4 regions of the Kitasatospora sp. NPDC091276 genome follow, and region 3 is predicted to be linked to each of the others. Evidence: riboswitches for the same ligand, from Rfam matches in the RefSeq annotation. Region 3 holds a riboswitch; each other region holds the start of a gene.
The links. A riboswitch is a leader RNA that binds a small molecule or an ion and turns the genes downstream of it on or off. The one in region 3 is predicted to bind cyclic di-AMP.

Region 1 (3,242 bases), 200 kb from region 3:
AGGTCCGGGCAGGCCAGCAGGCTCTGCGGATTCCGCGCGGCCTCGCTCGTCGCCGCGATGGCGGCCGGCTGTTCGGTGGCGACGCTTACCGCCGGCCCGTCCTGGGCGCTGCGGCGGCCCGATCCCCGGCCGGCGGTGGACACGGCAGCCACCACGGCGTCCCGCTCCGATCTGGAGATGGTCCGGCTCGACCCGGACGCCGCCCCGCCCGGCGGCACCACCACCGTCCACGCCTTCATCGCCAACCGAGGCCCGGACACCACCGCCGCACCGTTCACCGTGCTGGTGACGCTGCCTCCCGGGGTCTCCCCGGAGGGCCCGTACTTCCCCGAGGACTGCGAGGTGCGGCTCAACGGCCGGCAGGTGCGCTGTGCCTTCCCGGCCGGACTGCCCCCGCTGCGCAGCGCGACCGCGCTGGTGCCGGTGCGCCTCTCCCCGGACCTGCGGATCGGCAAGCTCACCGGCGGCTCGGTCGCGGTGCGCGGCGCGGACGACCCGGACGAGGGGAACAACCGGCAGCCGTTCGACATCACGGTGGTCGAGACGGCTCCCGGTTCCTGACCCGGAAGCCCCGAAGGCCCTACCGGTACACGCGGACGTAGTCGGCGGCGAAGGTGATCGGGGCGGTGCCCTGCGGCGCCGGGTGGTACTTCCCCGCGCCGACCGACAGGTTGAGGATCAGGTACGCCGACCAGTTGGCGCCGACACCCTTGCCGTCCGAGAACACCTTGGCGCCGTTGACGTACCAGTCCACCGAGGTGGCGCCGTAATAGGTGCCGATGGTCACCCACTGGTCTTTCGCGACGGCGCCGGCGTCGGTGTAGTACTTGGGGTTGCCGGGGTTGACGTGGTTGGTCAGCTCCAGCAGGTTCGGGTTGTCGGGGTGGTACTCGAAGGAGTCGACCTCCCCGTTGCCGTTCTTCCAGGTCCAGAAGGCCGGCCAGGCGCCGGAGCCGGACGGCAGCTTGACCCGGGTCTCGGCGTAGTCGCCGGTCCTGACCTGGAAGCCCTCGCTGGAGCCCTCGGTGGTCAGGAAGCCGGTGTTCCAGGCCTGCTTGCCGTTCTCCAGCGTGGTGGTGCCGGGCGCGGCGGTGAAGGTGGCAACCCCGTTCGCGACGCTGACGTTGTTCTTGTTCAGCAGGTCGAGCTTGTTGTCGTCCGGGTTGTGGTTGCCGTACTTGTACGCGGTGCTCTTGTCGCCGACCCAGCGCGAGCCCCAGCTGATCGGGCCGTTGAACTCGTCGGACCAGGTCAGCGACTTGCCGGCGACCGGGGATGCGGGGGTGCCGGCCGACGGGCTGGCGGTGGCGCTCGGGCTCGGGATGCTCGGGCTGCTCGGGCTACTCGGGCTACTCGTCGGGGTCGGCTTCGCGGTGGGGGTCGCCGTCGCGGTGGGGGTCGGGGTCGCCGTCGGGGTCGGGGCGGGAGTCGGCTTCGTGGTGGGCGCCGGGGTCGGGGGCGGAGTCGGCGCCGGAGTGCTGGAGACCACCAGCTGCTGCGAGGCCAGGTTGTGCCAGGCCCCGCCGAGGTCCTGCCAGAAGCCGAACTGGGTGTACGTCCCGGCCGGCAGGGCGCGTGCGCCGCTGGTGAAGGACAGGCCGCTCGGGCAGATCTGCACGTTGGAGGCGTTGCCCGGGAAGTCGAGGTTCGCACCGCCCGCGTTCCGGACGCCCACGCCGACGGTCTTCGCGGTGAAGCAGGCCGAGGAGTGGAGGGTCAGCGAGGCGGTGGCGGCCTGGTTGGCGACCATGGTCGCCGGGGCGAGCCGGTCCTGGGTGACGGTCGGGGCGGTGGCGGCCTGGGCGCCGGAGACGGCCGGCAGGCCGAGCAGTCCGGCGCCGGTGACGGCGAGCGCTCCGGTGACGGCGAGGGTGGCGTTGCGGCCCCGGTGGGAGGGGCGGGCGTGGCGCGGCGCGCGGCGCCGGGCAGGCTGGTGCATGGCAGTGTCCTCTGCGACGCCTGCGAGGTGAGCTGTCGGATTCGGGCTGAGGCAGCCCGGCCGCCGGTGGAAGCGGCTTCACCCCTAGCCACGGCCCGCACGCGGGAGCGTACGGGCCGGGCGCTGACCTTGGTTCCCCCGCTCCCGTCCGCTGTGGTGCTCGGTTGCCGGCCGGCGGGTGGACAGGACTCGGCGTCCCGGCGGCGGGGGTCCGCGAGGGCGGACGACGGTTGCAGGCTAGGCGGGCCGTCCGTGAACGGACAACCTGCCCGGGCCGGTTGTCGCACAGGTCACAGTGGTGTCGATCAACGACGCTGCGTGGTGGATCAGTTGGGACGGATCAGCGGAGCCGTCGAGCTGCCGAACGACGGATCGGCGAATCGACGGGTCACGGGTCCACGGGTCACGGGTCCACGGGTCCACGGGTCCACGGGTCAAGCGAGCCAGTTGTCGACCTGGCTCTCGGCCTCCGGCGCCCAGGCGAGTTCCAGGTGGTTGAGGCCGGTGAGCAGCCGGGTGCCGCCGATCGTCGCGATGCCGGTGGTGTCCAGGGCGCTCGCGGTGAACACGATGCCGTCGCTGGGCCCCCGGTTCTCGTTGAGCACGCCCGGGATGTCGGCGGACCCGCCCGCGAGCAGATAGGTGCGCACCGACGCGGGGACGCCCGCCTGTTGCAGCGGCGCGATCAGCGAACCGGCGTCGATCGCCGCCTGGATGCCCTGGCCGGAGGTGTAGAAGCCCTGGCCGCCGTAGTAGGTGGTCCACCAGTCCTGGGCGGTGCCGTCCACCCCGTACCGGCCGTCCCAGCGGGCGAGCAGCTGGCGCTGGCCCGGGTAGCAGTCGTAACCGCCGGTGGGCAGCACGCCGAGGCAGGGCTGCGCCGTGTAGGTGCCGTAGCAGGTCATGTAGAGGTGCGGGGACGGCGCGTTGGCGGTGCCGCCGCAGGCCGGCCAGCTCGCGAGGTCGAACGACCAGCCGTGCGCGTACACGTAGTCGAGCCCGCCGTTCGGGCCCCCGAGGGTGATCAGGCGGCGCACGTCGCCCGCGTAGGCCCGCCCCCAGGACGGGCGCACCGAGGACACGTACGCCCGGGCGGCGACCTCGCCCTTGCTCCAGGCCACCACGTCCACCTGGGGGACGCCGAGGCGGGCCCGGATCAGCGCGACGGCGTCGCCGACGGCCTGCGCCTGGAGCAGGTTGTCGCCCTGCTTGTGGGCGAAGCCGATGGCGAACACCCGGTGGCCGGTGCCGGCGAGGTACTGGGCGAGGCCGGTGGACGGGCAGGCGGAGGCACCGCAGGTGC
Region 2 (3,242 bases), on a different contig from region 3:
GACGCCTGCTCGGCCTCGCCGTAGAGCTGCTCCACCTGCGCCTTGACGTCCTTGCGGGTGGGCGTGTCCGGCGTGGCGGGGGCGGCCTGGGCACTGCCGCCCGTCGTCACACCCAGGGCGGTGGCGGCGGCTGCGGTCAGCACCAGCGCACGGGCGAGCAGTTGGGAACGACGGTGCACGGGCATGGCGGCAGCGGCTCCGATCCGGCGGTGGGGCCCCGCCGCCGCCCCAACGCGGGCGGCCCTGGAAGCGGAGTCCGGTGGCAGACGTTAGCGAGTCCGGGCAACCGAGTCCAAACCCCCGCCAACCCGAATATTTGACCCGCAATCGGACATCAGTCCGAGGCGCCGGAAAAGCCGCAGGCCCGGCCTTCCGCGGTGGAAGGCCGGGCCCGGGAGGGCCTGAGCGGGGATCAGACCCGCACGATGGAGGTCAGCGGCATGTTGCCGACGGCCTCGTAGCGGACCGACGCGCCCGGCTTGGGCGCGTGCAGCACCTGGCCGTTGCCCGCGTAGATGCCGACGTGGTGGGCGTCCCCGTAGAAGATCAGCAGGTCGCCGGGCTGGGCCTGGGAGAGGTCGGTGCCGATCCGGGTACCGGCGTGGGCCTGCTCCTGCGAGGTGCGCGGCAGCGAGACGTCGACCTGGTTGAACGCCCAGACCATCAGGCCCGAGCAGTCGAAGGAGCCGGGGCCGGAGGCGCCGTAGACGTACGGGCTGCCGATCTTGGAGGCGGCGATGGACAGCGCCGCGGCGCCGCGCGAGCTGCCGGCGCTCGGCTTGGTGACCGGCGCGGCGGGGGCCTGCGACGCGCTCAGGTCGGTGCGGCTGTTGTCGCGGGAGGAGCGGTCGGCGGCCTGCTGGGCCGCCGCCTGCTGCTGGGCGGCCTTCGCCGCGGCGTCGGCCTTCGCCTTGGCCTCGGCGGCGGCCTTCTCCTCGGCCGCGCGGATCGCCTGGCGCTCCTGCTCGGACAGGGTGTTGAAGAGGTCCTGCGCGGCCTTGAGCTTGCCCTGGACCTCGTCCTTGGCGCTCTTCAGCTGCTGGGTGGTGGTCTCCATCTCGGCGAGCTTGCCCTGGGCCTCGGAGCGCACCTGGTCGAGCTTGCGCTGCTCGTCCTGGAGCTGCTTGAGCTGGCCCTTCTGGGTGCCGCCGGCCTGGTTCAGCGTGTCGGCCTGGCTCAGGAAGGTGTCCGGGCTGGCGGAGAACATCAGCTGGACGGTCTGGGATATGCCGCCGTTGCGGTACTGCTCGCCGGCGATCTCGGCCAGGCCGCCCTGGAGGTCGGTCACCTGTCCCTGCTGCCGCGCCACCTGGTCCTGCAGGTCGGTGACCTGCTTCTGCAGCTGCTGCTGCTTCTCCTGGGCGGCGTTGAGCTTCTCGGTCGCGACCTCGGCCTGCTCGTTGAGCTGGTCGACCTGCTCCTTGACCTGGTCCTTGGTCGGCTGCGGGTCGGCGTGGGCGCCGGACTGCGCGGACAGCGCGACGGCCGCCGCGGCGAAGCCGGTCAGGATCGAGACCCGGGTGCGACTGGCGGGCTTGGGACGACGATGGGACGCCACGAAGGCGGACTCCTTCTTCCTACGCCGTCTACCGGGTGAGCTGACGGGTTCGGGCCGGAAGCGTGCCCTACGACGCCTCACGGCCGTTCCACCGGCCGACCTGGCGCCGATTCACCCCGGAGGAACGTGGTTCCCCGGCTCCGTTCGACAGCACCCCCGACTGCTGGGCTCCCCGTCGGGCAGGCACTGGGCCCGCCCCGCTGCGTCACGAACTCGACGGAAACCACCGCCGTCACCCTGGCTGGGCGATCGGGAGTGCGGTGGTTCGGGGCACGACCCTAGTAACTGAACCGTGATCCGTTCAAATCCTTGTCAGAAAAAAGACGGAAGAAGACCAAAGTTCTTTTGTGAATATGACACATAGTGATCACCGCCGTACGCAAAGCTGATCACTCTTCACCGGGGACTCGCGCTGCGGACAAAACCCGAACGCCACCCCCGGTCGGAGGGTGGCGTGGATCACAGGCCCGGACGGGGCCCTCCGGGCGTGTCGGGCCGTCAGACCCGGCGGATCGTGTTGATCGGCATCGCGTCGACCTTCATCACCTTCACCACGTCGCCGGTGTGCGGCGCGTGCACCACCATGCCGTTGCCGATGTACATCCCGACGTGGTGCCGGTCGGCGCCGTAGATGACCAGGTCGCCCGGCTGGGCCTGGTCCAGCGAGACCTTGGTGCCGACGTTGCCCTGCTCCTGCGAGGTGCGCGGCAGCGAGACGCCGGCCTGGCCGTACGCCCAGACCATCAGGCCCGAGCAGTCGAAGGTGGTCGAGCCGGTGGCGCCCCACACGTACGGCGAGCCCTGCTTGCTCATCGCCTTGGCCACGGCCACGCCCGCGTAGCCGCCGGCCTGCGGAAGGCTGCCGAGGTCGGCACGGTCGCTGCCGCGCGAGGCGCGGTCGTCCTGCTGCTGCTGGGCCCGCAGCGCGGCGCGGTCGGAGGCGCTGAGCGAGTTCAGCAGGTCCTGCGCGGCCTTCAGCTTCTGGTTGACGTCCGTCTTGGCCTGGTTCAGGTCCTTGGTGGTGGAGTCGAGCGAGGCCAGGACGGCGGCGGCCTCGGACTTCTCCTGGTCCAGCCGACGCTGCTGGTCCAGCAGGCCCTTGAGCGCCTCGGACTCGCTGGCGCTGGCCTGCTGGGCGCTGGACGCCTTCTCCAGGTAGCCCGACGGGTCCGAGGAGAGCATCAGCTGGACGGACGGGTCGATGCCGCCGGTGCGGTACTGCTCGCCCGCCACGCCGGCCAGGCCGGTCTGCAGCTGAGTCATCTCGTCCTGGCTGCGGGCCACCTTGTCCTGCAGCTGGTCGGACTGCTTGCGGAGCTGGTCGGCCCGCTCCTTGGCGCCGTTGTACTTCTCCGCCGCCTGCTCCTGGTCCTGCTGGAGCTGGTCGATCTGCGCCTTGACGTCGCTCTTGCTCGGCTGGGGCGCGGCGTGCGCGGCGACCTGCGCGGAGAGGGCGACCGCGGTCGCCGCGGCAGCGGTGAGCACGGAGACCCGGGCGCGGCTCGGCTGCTTGGGACGGCGGTGGGAGGCCAAGGGAATTGCTCCTTCTTCCATCGGCCTCACCCGATCAGGTGAGAATCCGGAAAATAGGTTTGACGCCACACCCTAGGGAAGATCCACGGGTTTTGCCACTCCCCCGAAGGCGTGAACTCCACTTCCCCCGCAGGCTCCACTGGATGTGCAC
Region 3 (3,242 bases):
GCATAGAAATCTCCCGAAGAGCTCCGGAGTGGTCGTCCAGCGCGGCGCTCCCGGCACCCGCCGAACGAACGGACCGGCCCCGTACCGGCCCGGCACAACGCCTCACTTGACGCGATGATAGCTGCTGTGCACGTGCATCAGCACGGGACATTGCAGGTGCACGAGGCCTTTCACCGGCAGTTCTGAACTCTTCACGGACCCTTCTCCTGACGGTACGTAAACGGACATAGCCGAGTGAATCGCCAGATTCTCGATAACCGGCCGTGAGCGGCTCCCCGCTGAATGTTGATCTTCAGGCGCCCGGAGTCGCGCCTTCGTGACCCTCCGTCAGGCGACCTCCTGGCTGTGAGACATCTCACGCGCCACAGAAGCAACTCGACGCCCCGTCGGACACGTCAGGGCAACCAGCGGTGATCGCTCGAAGGCTGGGTGAGATATGTCCGGATTGCGGGCAAACCGCCCGGACGGACACGACGGGAGCGCGGCGCACCCGCCATGACCACGTGAAACTCGAACGGCAGCCGAATGCAGGCCTGACGGGCCGATGTCCTACGATCTCCGGCATGAGCACCGCAGCCATCCCGGGCGCGCCACTGCCCGTCCGCACTCCAGGCTCCCGTGCGCGGGGGCGCCACCGTCGCCCCGAGCGCCCCGAGATCCCGGCCGGATCCCCGGCCCTGGTGCTCGCCGTGCCCGCGACCGCCGGGCCCGAGTCCCGCTCGGTCGTCGAGGAGCTGCTGTCGATCGTCCGCAGCGAGCAGAGCGGCATCCAGACCGCCGTCGGCTACCTCCCGGGCGAAGCCGCCCAGGGCGCCGACAGCGACGACCGCACCGTCGCCGAACTGCTGGCCATGGCCGCCGAGGCCGGCCTGCCCGCGCCGGTCCTGGTGCCGCTGGTACCCGGCCCGCACGGATTCCTGACCGAACTCCACGCCCTCGCCGCCGAGTACGGAGCCCCCGTCACCGACGTGCTCGGCCCGCACCCGCTGCTCGCCGAGGCCGTGCACGTGCGCCTGTCCGAGGCCGGCCTGGCGCGTGCCGACCGGGCCCGGCTGTTCGCCATCGCGACCGCCGCGGACGGCGTCGTGCTGACCACCGTCGGCGGCGAGGAGGCCGCCGCCGCGGCCGGCATCACCGGTGTCCTGCTGGCGGCCCGGCTGGCCGTCCCGGTCGTGCCCGCCGCGCTCGACGTGCCGGGCTCGGTCGCCGCGGCCGTCAACCACCTCAAGGAGACCGGCTCCCAGCGCCCGGCGCTGGCCCCGCTGGTGATCGGGCCGGAGGCCGACTCCGAGCTGCTCGCCACGGCCGCCGAGGAGACCGGCTGCCCGTCCGCGGCTCCGCTGGGCGCCTACCCCACGGTCGGCCAGCTGATCGCCTCCACCTACCTGGCCGCGCTGCCGGCGCCCTCCCCCGAGGCCCTGGCGCAGGCCGAGGCCGAGGCGGCGGAGGCCGCCGAGGGCACCCACGCCGACCACTCCGGCCGGGGCGGTCACGCCGCTCACGCCGCCGCCGAGGAGTCGGCCGGCCAGCAGTAGCGGTCACCGCACGCGGGAAGGGCCCGGAACGGCTACGTTCCGGGCCCTTCCCGCTTGTCCCGTAAGGGAGTTAAAGAACGAATAGGTGCGATGTCCGTTCTGTCCATATTTGTTCACCATCGCTCGACACATCCCCCGACGACCACAGTGCGGACACGCCGCCCTCCCGACGGACGGGCCCCCGGGCGACCCGACCCACCGTCACCCGCCTCCTGAAGCGCAGACAGTTGCGCGCACCCTTCGCGGGGTTGCCGGAAATCGGTCATTTCCGATCATGAAAAGCGAGGGGAACGACCGTTCTCGCCAAACTGTGATGCGCGTCACAGGTGTTTGCAGTTTGAACTTAAGTCTGCTTAACGTGCTCCCCGTTCGTGGCCACACGAACCCAGTTCATCCGCGACGCCGAGTCCTGCCGTCGGATGTCCTGGCAACGCGAAAACGCACCACGGCAGGAGCGGGGGACCCACAGGTAAGTCGCCCCGGACCGTTCCCCGGAACGATCCAGGGCTAGGGGTGAAGCCGCGCCCACAGCGCGGCCGGGCAACTCCAGCCCGAATCCGACAGCTCACCTCGCAGGCGTGGGAGAGGACTGCGTCTTCATGCTGCCCACCAACGGCACCCGTCTGTCCAGTCGTACCCGACGCGTGATCGCCGCCGTCGGCGTCGCGGGCGTCGGCCTCACCATCCCCTGCCTCACCTCCGGCACCGCCTCCGCCGCCTCCGTCGCCACCTGGGACAAGGTCGCCCAGTGCGAGAGCACCGGCAACTGGAGCATCAACACCGGCAACGGCTTCTACGGCGGACTGCAGTTCACCTCCAGCACCTGGGCCGCCTTCGGCGGCACCGCCTACGCCCCCCAGGCCAACCAGGCCACCAAGGACCAGCAGATCGCCGTCGCCGAGAAGGTCCTCGCCTCGCAGGGCCCCGGCGCCTGGCCCGTGTGCTCGGTCCAGGCCGGCCTGACCAAGGGCGGCGCCCCGGCCGCCGTCGACACCTCGGCCGGTTCGACCGCCGGCTCGGCTGCCGGTTCGACCGCCACCAAGCCCGCCGCGAAGCCGGCCGCCCCGGCCGCGAAGCCCGCGCAGACCCCGGCCCCGGCCGCGAAGCCCGCCAAGCCGGCCGCACCGGCCCAGGACCAGGCGCAGGCCCCCGCCGACTCCACCAACGGCACCTCGGCCCAGAAGGGCCAGAGCCAGGCCCAGAACAGCGCCCAGCCCCAGGCCGACGACTACACCGTCGCCTCCGGCGACTGGCTGTCCTCGATCGCCGACAAGCACAACCTCCAGGGCGGCTGGCAGCGGCTGTACGAACTCAACCGCGGCACCCTGACCGAGGGTCCGGACAGCATCTACCCGGGCCAGCGCCTCTCGTTCAAGGACGGCGGCCAGGCCCAGCAGTCGGCTCAGGCCGACCGGTCCGGCTCCGGCTCGTCGGCCACGTCCGGCTCGGACTTCACCTGGTTCGACCGCTCGCAGAAGTCCGGCCAGACCTCCAACGGCGCTGCCGCGAACGCCAAGCCGGCCGCCCAGCCCCAGGCCCAGGCCACCAAGCCGGCCGCCCAGGCTCAGACCCCGGCTCAGACCCCGGCCGCCACCGGCAGCATGGCCGCCGCGGTCTCCTTCGCCCAGTCGAAGGTCGGCCAGGCGTACATCTACGGCGGCACCGGCAACGGCGGCTGGGACTGCTCCGGCCTGACCCAGGCCGCGC
Region 4 (3,242 bases), on a different contig from region 3:
CACGTTGCCGCGGACGGTGGCGAAGGCCGTCAGCCCGCCGGTGACCAGCAGCCCGGCGCAGATCAGCATCGCGGTGCGGAAGGCGGAGTCCACCGCGGACGGCACCCGGTAGGCGTCGCCGCTCAGCCCGGCGAGCGAGGGCAGCGCGGCGACCGCGAGCAGCCCGGCCGCGCGGGCGGCGGCGTTGTTGACGCCGCTGGCGATGCCCGCGTGCCGGACCTCGACGGCGGCCAGCACCGTCGCCGTCAGCGGCGCGACCAGCAGGGTCATCCCGCAGCCCAGCACCGTGACGGCGGGCAGCACGTCCGCCCAGTAGGAGGAGCCGGGGCCGGTGCGCAGCATCAGCAGCACCCCGGCGGCGCACAGCAGCGGACCGACGGTGAGCGGGATCCGGGGGCCGATCCGCTTGCCCAGCCGCCCGGCGCGTGCCGACAGGGTCAGCATCAGCACGGTGATCGGGACCAGGGCGAGGCCGGAGACCAGCGGGGAGAAGCCGGAGACGATCTGCAACTGCACCACCAGCAGGAAGAACACCCCGCTGAACGCCGCGTAGACGCAGAGGGTGACCAGGTTGACGGCGGTGAACAGCCGGGAGGAGAAGAGGCCGAGCGGCAGCATCGGCTCGGCGGCGCGGCGCTCGACCGCGATGAAGGCCGCGCCGAGCAGCAGGCCGATCGCGCCGGTGAGCCAGACCGCGGGGGACAGGCCCTCCCCGGCGGCGGTCAGCGCGTAGGTGATCGCGCCGAGGGCGAGCGCGGCGAGCAGCGCGCCGGGGACGTCGAAGCGGCCGACGGCGCTCTCGTTCCGGCTCTCGGGGACGAACCGGGAGGTGACCGCGACCACGGCGGCCGCGAGCGGAAGGTTCAGCAGGAAGATCCACCGCCAGCCGGGGCCGTCCACCAGCCAGCCGCCGAGGAAGGGGCCGACCGCGGCCGACACCCCGCCGAGGCCCGACCACAGGCCGACCGCCGCCGAGCGGTCGTCCGGGTGGAAGACGGCTTGCAGCATGGCGAGCGAACCGGGGGTGAGCAGCGCCCCGCCGATGCCCTGGACGGCGCGGGCGGCGATCAGCACGTGGATGGTGGGGGCGGCGGCGCAGGCCGCGGAGGCGGCGGCGAACCAGAGCACGCCGATCAGGAAGACCCGGCGCCGGCCGTACCGGTCGCCGAGCGCGCCGCCGAGCAGGATCAGTCCGGCCAGGGTGAGCAGGTAGGCGTTGAGCGTCCACTGCAGGGACGCGAGGGAGGCGCCGAGATCGGTGCCGATGCGGGGCAGCGCGACGTTCACCACGGTGCCGTCGAGCATCGCCATGCTGGAGCCGAGCACCGTCGCGAGGAGGACCCAGCGTCCCCGCGAGGTGCCCAGGCGCAGTGTTCCTGCTTCGGAGGTGGCCACGGGCCGATCCTGCGCCCGTGGGGCGTACGTGACAAGGGTCACCGGGTGGCGTGTCGGTGGGTGCGCGGTGCGTGAGCGGGCGGGTGCGCAGCGGTGGCGGAATCGGCGCAGCGTCGTGGATCAGTGGCGCCGGGTGAATGGATTGTGCACGTACGGTGCGGCCGATCATTCGGAGGGTCACCGCAGCTCGGGGGGTTGTCGGCGGTTCAAGTGATCGACATTGCTTCACCCGAACGGATGGGTTTTAGTTCAGCGACCGCCCGGCCAGTCCGGACGGATCCACCGGGTGGAACGCCGAATCCTGCCGCTGCCCGGTGGCTCGCACCGAACTCTGTACGGCAGGAGCGGGGGACCCACAGGTAAGTCGCCGGACCGGAAACGGCACGCTTTCGCGTACCCGGATCCAGGGCCGGCTAGGGGTGAAGCCGCATGTGCGGCCGGGCAACTCCAGCCCGAACCCGACAGCTCACCTCGCAGGCGTCGGAGAGGAAAATTCCATGCCTGCACAGGCTCGTCGTATCGCCCTGCCCCGCGCCGCCCGCATCGGGATCGCCACCGCCGTCACCGGTGTCTCCTTCGCCCTGCCGCTCGTCACCGCGATGAGCGCCCAGGCCCACCCCGCGCCGGCCGCCGCGGTCACCGCCGCCCCGGCCGCCGCTCCCGCCGACCAGGCCCAGGCCTCGTCGCAGGAGAGCTACCGCGTCGTCAGCGGTGACACCCTGTCCCGGATCGCCGACGCCCAGCACGTCGACGGCGGCTGGCAGGCGCTGTACGACCACAACCGCGAGGTCGTCGGCGGCAACCCGGACCTGATCTTCCCCGGTCAGCGGCTCGTGATCGCCGGCCAGGCCGCCCCGGCCAAGCCCGCTGCCCCGGCGAAGCCCGCCCAGCCGTCCGCCCAGGACGCCGCGCCGGCCACCACCGCCGCCAAGCCGCAGGCCCAGCTGGAGGTCCGGACCGAGGCGGCCAAGCCGTCCGCCCAGCTCCAGACCCAGCTGCAGACCGCCGCGCCGTCCGCCACGGTCAGCACCGTCCCGGTCGCCGCCGCCTCCGCCTTCGTCGCCCCGCTGGCCAGCCCGAAGCTGGGCACCGCCTACGGCGTGGCCGGCTCGATGTGGGCCTCCGGCCACCACACCGGCCAGGACTTCGTCGCCTCCACCGGCACCCCGCTGCGCGCCGTCGGCAACGGCGTCGTGGTGAAGGCCGGCAACGGCGGCGCCTACGGCAACGAGGTCGAGATCAAGCTCGCCGACGGCCACTACGCCGAGTACGCGCACCTCTCCTCGATCGGTGTGAAGATCGGTCAGGCCGTCAAGGCCGGACAGCAGATCGGCCTCTCCGGCGCGACCGGCAACGTGACCGGCCCGCACCTGCACTTCGAGATCCGCAACGGCTCGGAGTACGGCTCGGACATCAACCCGGTCGCCTACCTGCGGGCCCACGGCGTCGCGCTCTGACCCGTACCGGATGTACCGGATGTACCGGATCTGCCGGATGTGCCGGATGAGGAACCACCGCTGCTACGGGGCGAATCGACCGCCCGGGATGGTCATGTCGGGTGACCGCTCGACCGGGTGATCGCCGCAGCAGTGGACATGGGCGCGGGACACGCCCAGGCCGGCCCGGCTCGCGAGACTTCTCTCGCGAGCCGGGCCGGCCGCTGTCGTTTCCGGGCCTTGGTGGGTGCCCCCAAGGCGAATTGACGATGTGTCAGATATGTGGGCTGGTGGGCCGGTTCAGAGCCGGTGGGCGGGCAGCCCGTGCTGGGCGGCGGTCAGCAGCTCGTGCATCCGCTGCCCGAAGTCCTCGGTGTCGGCGGCCGGTTCGGGGAAGACCAGGCGGACGTC

Region 1: linked by a shared signal. The riboswitch ahead of AB0O19_RS01150 (glycoside hydrolase family 16 protein) and the one ahead of AB0O19_RS02000 (transglycosylase family protein) in region 3 are both predicted to bind cyclic di-AMP.
Region 2: linked by a shared signal. The riboswitch ahead of AB0O19_RS09255 (NlpC/P60 family protein) and the one ahead of AB0O19_RS02000 (transglycosylase family protein) in region 3 are both predicted to bind cyclic di-AMP.
Region 4: linked by a shared signal. The riboswitch ahead of AB0O19_RS19150 (LysM peptidoglycan-binding domain-containing M23 family metallopeptidase) and the one ahead of AB0O19_RS02000 (transglycosylase family protein) in region 3 are both predicted to bind cyclic di-AMP.

Annotation. Positions count from the first base shown of each region.
Region 1 is NZ_JBFBFU010000001.1:263,974-267,215, reverse strand. It holds gene AB0O19_RS01155 (hypothetical protein) at 1-561, shown strand, start outside; gene AB0O19_RS01150 (glycoside hydrolase family 16 protein) at 581-1,939, opposite strand; cyclic di-AMP (ydaO/yuaA leader) riboswitch at 1,942-2,108, opposite strand; gene AB0O19_RS01145 (lipase) at 2,374-3,242, opposite strand, start outside.
Region 2 is NZ_JBFBFU010000006.1:9,850-13,091, reverse strand. It holds gene AB0O19_RS09260 (NlpC/P60 family protein) at 1-185, opposite strand, end outside; gene AB0O19_RS09255 (NlpC/P60 family protein) at 413-1,558, opposite strand; cyclic di-AMP (ydaO/yuaA leader) riboswitch at 1,569-1,718, opposite strand; gene AB0O19_RS09250 (NlpC/P60 family protein) at 2,057-3,091, opposite strand.
Region 3 is NZ_JBFBFU010000001.1:466,990-470,231, reverse strand. It holds gene AB0O19_RS02010 (DUF397 domain-containing protein) at 1-4, opposite strand, end outside; gene AB0O19_RS02005 (hypothetical protein) at 564-1,535, shown strand; cyclic di-AMP (ydaO/yuaA leader) riboswitch at 1,965-2,127, shown strand; gene AB0O19_RS02000 (transglycosylase family protein) at 2,114-3,242, shown strand, end outside.
Region 4 is NZ_JBFBFU010000014.1:35,979-39,220, forward strand. It holds gene AB0O19_RS19145 (MFS transporter) at 1-1,395, opposite strand, end outside; cyclic di-AMP (ydaO/yuaA leader) riboswitch at 1,708-1,890, shown strand; gene AB0O19_RS19150 (LysM peptidoglycan-binding domain-containing M23 family metallopeptidase) at 1,893-2,852, shown strand; gene AB0O19_RS19155 (DUF2470 domain-containing protein) at 3,132-3,242, opposite strand, start outside.